Linked DNA regions of Candidatus Scalindua japonica. The protein of the gene in region 2 binds, or shares a complex with, the protein of the main gene of each other region. Links are inferred from orthologs where the notes say so. Each region holds a gene or a part of one and is shown on either strand. Other genes may lie near its edges.

What was found.
Region 1: the proteins of rpsG (region 2) and tig are in contact, whole or in part, in a crystal structure (PDB 3GTY), measured with the Thermotoga maritima proteins. The link is inferred for Candidatus Scalindua japonica from one-to-one orthologs. Residues at the interface, in WP_004081843.1 of Thermotoga maritima: Lys34, Lys52, Lys55, Glu59, Arg62, Gln63, Glu66, Asn67, Lys69, Val71, Arg95, Ala109, Lys110, Lys111, Gly112, Arg113, Pro114, Glu117, Glu121, Ile124, Ala125, Tyr127, Asn128, Asn129, Thr130, Gly131, Lys135, Asp139, Arg142, Met143; in WP_004081061.1 of Thermotoga maritima: Glu122, Val124, Val129, Leu130, Tyr133, Glu188, Gly259, Ile262, Tyr263, Glu266, Ser270, Glu273, Gln274, Glu277, Arg308, Gln311, Ile312, Ser315, Tyr316, Glu325, Arg329, Arg336, Leu363, Phe366, Trp367, Arg373, Leu377, Arg381, Leu384, Glu387.

What each region holds. Positions count from the first base shown.
Region 1 is NZ_BAOS01000013.1:165,359-168,525, reverse strand. The notes cover bases 217-3,051. They hold tig (trigger factor), read right to left. Parts: upstream 2,377-3,051; coding sequence 1,057-2,376; downstream 217-1,056. Other genes in these bases: SCALIN_RS08255 (ATP-dependent Clp protease proteolytic subunit), read right to left, coding at 413-1,039; SCALIN_RS23350 (hypothetical protein), read left to right, coding at 244-366. Also shown: SCALIN_RS08260 (shikimate kinase), read left to right, coding at 1-104; SCALIN_RS08235 (sugar phosphate nucleotidyltransferase), read left to right, coding at 3,053-3,167. UniProt on the Bacillus subtilis protein: Involved in protein export. Acts as a chaperone by maintaining the newly synthesized protein in an open conformation. Functions as a peptidyl-prolyl cis-trans isomerase.
Region 2 is NZ_BAOS01000029.1:38,197-41,488, reverse strand. The notes cover bases 333-3,292. They hold rpsG (30S ribosomal protein S7), read right to left. Parts: upstream 2,070-3,292; coding sequence 1,596-2,069; downstream 333-1,595. Other genes in these bases: rpoC (DNA-directed RNA polymerase subunit beta'), read right to left, coding at 2,500-3,292; rpsL (30S ribosomal protein S12), read right to left, coding at 2,112-2,483; fusA (elongation factor G), read right to left, coding at 333-1,577. Outside these bases: more of fusA, read right to left, coding at 1-332.

The DNA.
Region 1 (3,167 bases), on a different replicon or contig from region 2:
ATGCTTACAGTAATGCGGCTGATTACACGATAAATACATCTTACGTTTCCTGTGAAGATATAGTAAATGAAATTATTACAGTAGAAAACAAACAGTCAAATTGAAGAGGGGAAACACAGATTACACTGATTATATTCAAAGAAAGAAAAAGGCGTTATTACGCAAACTTGCCTACCGGCAGACAGGCGTTATATCTTAATTCACTGATGTTGATATTTGTACGGTTATGAAGCTTTGAAGTGTTTGAAAAGAGATGACCAGACAAAAGGAATCACCGTAATTACCCTGCGGGAGAATGCTATGCCTGATGATATTGAAAGAGGAAAGACTTCTGGATTAAGAGATTATATATTACAACGCCGATAAATGTAAACCAATCCCTTGAGGCAATTGATAAGGAATTGTCTCAGCCCTAATCTTTCTTTTTATCATCTAATGATTTAATGACTTCATCAACAATTCCGTAGTCCTTGGCTTCCTGTGAAGACATATAGAAATCCCGATCAAAGTCCTTTTCTATCTTCTCAATTGGCTGGCCGCTGTGTTTTACCAGTATTTCATTAAGATTTTTCTTCATAAACATTATCTCTTCTGCCTGAATGCTTATATCAGTTGCCGTTCCTGTTGTGCCTCCCCATGGCTGATGTAACATTATCCTTGTATGTGGTAAACTGTATCTTTTGCCTTTAGTTCCTGCTGCCATAAGTATCGCACCCATACTGTAAGCAGAACCAATACAAAACGTAGCTACGTCGCAATGCACAAACTGCATTGTATCATAGATTGCAAGACCTGCCGTGATAGAGCCACCCGGAGAGTTTATATAGATATTTATATCCTGGTTCTTATTGTCATTTTGTAAAAATAGCATTTGAGCTATTACTATGTTTGAAACGTTATCATCTATCGGACTGCCAATGAATATTATCCGATCTTTAAGCAAACGAGAGAAAATGTCATAATGCCGCTCTCCATATCCTGTTTTTTCCACTACATATGGTACATAAACGTTTCCATAATTGTTATTATCCTTAGTCACCTAATCCTCCTTGCTGTTTATTTTTCTTTATCTTTTTTTTGCTTAACTTCATCTTTAATCTCTTCTATATTTGCTTCTTTCATTAACAAGCTAAGCGTTTTATTTTCTCTCAACTGATGTCTTAAGTTTGAAATACTATTCATCTTTTCAAGTTGTTTTCTCATATCGGAAGGTTCAAGCCCATACATGCCTGCCATCTCGCTGATTCTTCGATTGACATCATCTTCTGTAACAAATATTCTCTCTTTTTCTGCTATGTGTTCAAGTACAAGTGACATCTTAAAATCTCTGACTACAGATTCTTCAGAAGCACTCTTTAAATCTTCCATATTCTTTTCTATCTCCTCTTGAGGAGTGCCTTTATTCAGTAGGTCGAGCTGGTATTTATGGAGTCTCTCATTTGTATGATGAGCAACCATGTCTTCCGGCATATCAAAGTCAGCCATTTCTAAAAGTTTGCTGGAAATTTGTTCCTGCATTTCACCTTCAGTCATCCTCTTCTTTTCCATCTCCAGTCTCTTTGACATAAACTCCTTTAACTCACCAACGGTATCATAACCGACTTGTTTTGCCAACTCATCATCTATTTCAGGACTTTTAGGTCTTTTAATCTCATTTATCGATATTTCCATTTTAGCAGATTTGTTTCTATGTTGTTCCACGGAAAAGTTATCTCCTAATTCTATATCTATCGTAACTTTATCACCGGATTTCGAGCCAACAAGATTATCTTTCAGGTCCGGTACATTAATATCAACAATATGAGAACCGGAAACCATAACCTCCAACTCTTCGTCCGACCAGACAATCTCATCGTCAACTCTAACTTCACAATCACATATAATAACGTCTTCATCTTTTGCTTTACCACTCTTAACAACAGTTAATTGAGACCTCTGTCTGCTTAAAGTCTCTAGCGCTTTATCTATATCCTCATCAGTAACAGTTACAGGCTTTCTCTTAAGCTGCATACCCTTGTATTCTCCCAGCTCAAATGTGGGCAATACCTCCAGGGTGACCTCAAATTTTAACGGTTTGCCCAATTCAAGATCAATGTCGCCAACGTCAGGATCACCTATGGGTGACAATTTGTTATTCTCGATTGCCTCTTTGTATGAATCGCTGATAACCGCCCGCTTTACTTCTTCTTTAATTTTGTCACCATAGTTTCTCTCAAGTAGCTTTCTGGGGGCTTTCCCTTTCCTGAATCCAGGCAAATTTGCCATTCTGGAAATCTCTTTTAACTGTTTTTGCCACTCGTCTTCAATTGCTTCCTTTGATACCTCGAACTTAAGTAACTTTTTACATGGCCCGACTTCTTCTATTTCTATATTCATTATTTTTTTAAATTAAAATATTTTTGTTAACTTTTTACGATTTTCTGTCTATTTACAGGTTATTGTAGACAGCAAGTCTGAAGAAATGGAGCGGGTGATGGGATTCGAACCCACGACATTCACGTTGGCAACGTGATGCTCTACCGCTGAGCTACACCCGCAATTCAACTAATTATAATTAACCGATATAGATTTACAATATATTTTTATCTGGTGCGAGAGGGGGGAGTCGAACCCCCACACCTTGCGGTACTAGATCCTAAGTCTAGCGCGTCTGCCAGTTCCGCCACCCTCGCTCACAAGGTGCACTAAAGATACTCTTAACTGTTTCGGGATCTGCCAAACCACCGAATCGTTAAACATAAAAATCCTTAGCTAACTTATATAAGTCCTCCAGTTTAGTTTCAAGTGCTATATTTTGCAATCTTTTTTATTATAAATGATTAGTATATTTTAAATTCAATCTCTGAGAAACACTCTGATTAGCCTAGACAGCACTCTCTTTATCAGTTCTTGTTTGAACAGGCTGGGTTGTTTTAAAACCACTTGCGTTGTAAGTGTCTATATGATAGTATCTTCTAGTTCTTTATTTGTATACTGTATTATTCATAAAATTTGATTTTGGGACAAACATATTACAAATACATCACTATTAATATAGAAAGGAAAAATAATAATGAAAGGTGTTGTTCTTGCCGGTGGTCTTGGTACAAGGCTGTTACCTTTAACAAAAATTACCAATAAGCATTTGTTACCTATTTTTGACAAACCAATGATATACTACCCCCTGC
Region 2 (3,292 bases):
TCTACAAATTCAACTGACTTTTCTCCTTTATGCGGTTCAAGCTTAATTTCTATACGTGCGTATTGTCCACGCCCACCTGTCTGCTTTACAAATTTTTCGTCTATCTCTGCTTCTCGACCTATTGTTTCTCTATATGAAACCCGAGGAGCCCCAACATTTGCATTCACTTTATATTCACTCAGCATCCTGTTTTTTAAGACCTCAAGATGCAACTCACCCATTCCAGAAATAATCAATTGGCTTGTTTCATTATCAGTATGGACCTTAAAAGTGGGATCCTCTTTAGCCAATTTAGCCAGAACAAGGGCCAATTTCTCTTTTTCTGCTTCTGTCTTAGGCTCTATCGCCATAGAGATAACTGTTTCCGGGAATTCTATTTTCTCCAGAATTACAGGATGAGCTTCTTCACATATCGTATCTCCCGTACCAGTATCTTTAAACCCCACTACTGCCACAATATCACCTGCCGAAGCACTCTCCAGTTGCTCACGTTTATCCGCATGCATACTGTAGAGACGACTTGCCAGTTCTTTCTTTCTTGCCCTTGGATTATAAAGCCTTTGACCTGATGTAAGCGTACCGGAATAAACACGTAAATATGTTAGATCCCCATGTTTGTCTGATGCTATCTTGAAAGCGAGAGCGCTTAAATGCTCGTCTACAGCAGGCTTCATTTCTGTGTCAGAATCATCTTTTACATTTATACCTTTTACAGGAGGAATATCCAAAGGTGATGGTAAATAACTACACACTGCATCAAGCAGCTGCTGAACTCCCCTGTTTTTAAAAGCTGACCCACACAATACCGGCATTAAACCATACTTTATAGTCCCTTCACGCAAAGCACTCATAATTTCTTCTTCACTGAAGGCATTCTCACTTAAATATTTGTCCATAAACCAATCTACCTTGTCAGCAATGCCCTCCAGCATCATTTCTCTATATACCTTTGCATCCTCCAACAAATTCTCAGGTATTTCACGCTCTTCAAACTCTGAGCCAGATTTGTCATCATCACGGGTAGTTATTATAGCCTTCATTTTTATTAAATCAACCATACCATCAAAGTTTTTTTCTTTACCAACGGGAAGTTGTATTGGAACAATGTTCTTGTTTAATTTTTCTTTGATATCATTAAATACTTTTATAAAATCAGCACCCATTCTATCCATTTTATTAACGAAACAGATCCGTGGTACTTTATATTTATTAGCTTGTCTCCACACGGTCTCAGTTTGCGCTTCAACACCCCCAACGCCACAAAAAACACATATTGCACCGTCAAGAACCCTCAGAGATCTTTCAACTTCGATGGTAAAATCTACGTGTCCCGGAGTATCTATTACGTTTATCTGATAATCATTCCAGAAACATGTGGTTGCGGCGGACGTAATAGTAATACCACGTTTTTGTTCCTCCTCCATCCAGTCCATGGTTGCAGTACCTTCGTGAACCTCACCCAATTTAAAATTCTTTCCGGTATAGAAGAGTATACGTTCCGTAGTTGTTGTTTTCCCCGCATCTATGTGAGCGGCAATTCCAATATTTCTAAGGTTAGTTAGTTTATCTTTTCCCATAATATACTCAATTAAACACTACCATGCAAAATGAGCAAAAGCCTTGTTTGCTTCCGCCATTTTGTGTGTATTTTCCCTTTTTGTAATTGATACACCTTGCTTTTTATATGCGTCAGTAAGCTCATCTGCAAGTTTTAGATATGTCGCCTTACCCTTTTTGCTTCGCATTGCAGCGAGAATCCACCTTATCGACAGTGACATCTGTCTCTTTTTTGACACCTCAATCGGCACCTGATAAGTGGCTCCACCAACACGCTTTGATTTCACTTCAACCAACGGCTTCACATTACCAACAGCTGTTTCAAATATCTCTAGCGGTTCTTTATCTTCAAATCTAGTTTTTATCACATCCATGGCTTTATAAAACAGCTTCTCCGCAACACTCTTCTTTCCTTTATGCATTAAGTTATTAATAAACTTAGTTACTAACATACTTCCAAAACGTACGTCAGGCTTAAGAAAAGATTCTGTACTTCTATATTCCAGCGCCATGTATTGCCTCCCACTTCACTATTTAACAAATTAATTCAGAAATTATTTAGGACTCTTAGACCCATATTTAGACCTACCACGCTTTCTACCTTCTACACCAGCCGTGTCCAATCTACCTCTTATTATATGATATTTTACACCCGGCAGGTCTCGCACTCTCCCACCCCTCAGCAACACGATAGAATGTTCCTGCAGGTTGTGACCTTCACCCGGAATATAAGCCGTAACTTCCTTTCCGTTAGTCAATCTAACGCGGGCCACTTTCCTTAAAGCAGAGTTTGGTTTTTTTGGTGTCCGCGTCATGACCTGAAGGCAAACGCCTTTCTTTTGTGGACATCTTTCCAAATCAAGGCTTTTACTTTTACTTTTTATTTTTTTTCTACCTTTTCTTACTAACTGATTTATGGTAGGCATTTGTTATTCCCCTATCTCAATTGGACAATGTTGACAACAACTCACCCTTCTCTTCTATTTTATCATCTGTTGTTGTTTCTATTTCATCTTTCTTCATAAGCATCTTGTGGTACGGTTTATACCCTGTGCCAGTTGGAACCAAATGCCCAAGAATCACATTTTCCTTTAACCCCACAAGCTTGTCCCTGCTCCCTTCCAAAGCAGCCTTAGTCAGCACCTTAGTTGTTTCCTGGAATGATGCAGCAGAAATAAAGCTTTCAGATTGAACGGACGCCTTGGTAATTCCCAACAACAGTGGCTCTGCTGCGGCAGGCTTGCCTCCTTTTTGCGTAACTTCCATATTTATTGCTTTAAATTTAAATTTATCAAGAACTGTTCCCGGCAACAAATCCGTATCATTGGGTTCGCTTACCTCCACTTTTCTTAACATTTGCGCAATAATTATCTCAACATGCTTATCATCGATTGGCACATTCTGCGAGCGGTAAACATTTTGAACCTCTTTTAACGTATACTGCTGCAACTCCTCTTCACCACATATCCTCAAAATATCTTGAAGAACAAGAGGACCTTCAACTAATGCATCTCCCGCTTTTACACGATCTCCCCTATGAACCCGCAAGTGCTTACCACGAGGTACAAGATGGTCTACCTCCATTCCTGATTCACCTTTTACTATTATTGTCCTTTTACCCCTCTTCTTTTCACCAAGTTCAACCGTACCATCTATCTCACTCATCACTGCAGGATCCTTTGGTCTTCTTGCCTCAAAAATCTCTGATACTCGTGGCAATCCACCAGTAATATCT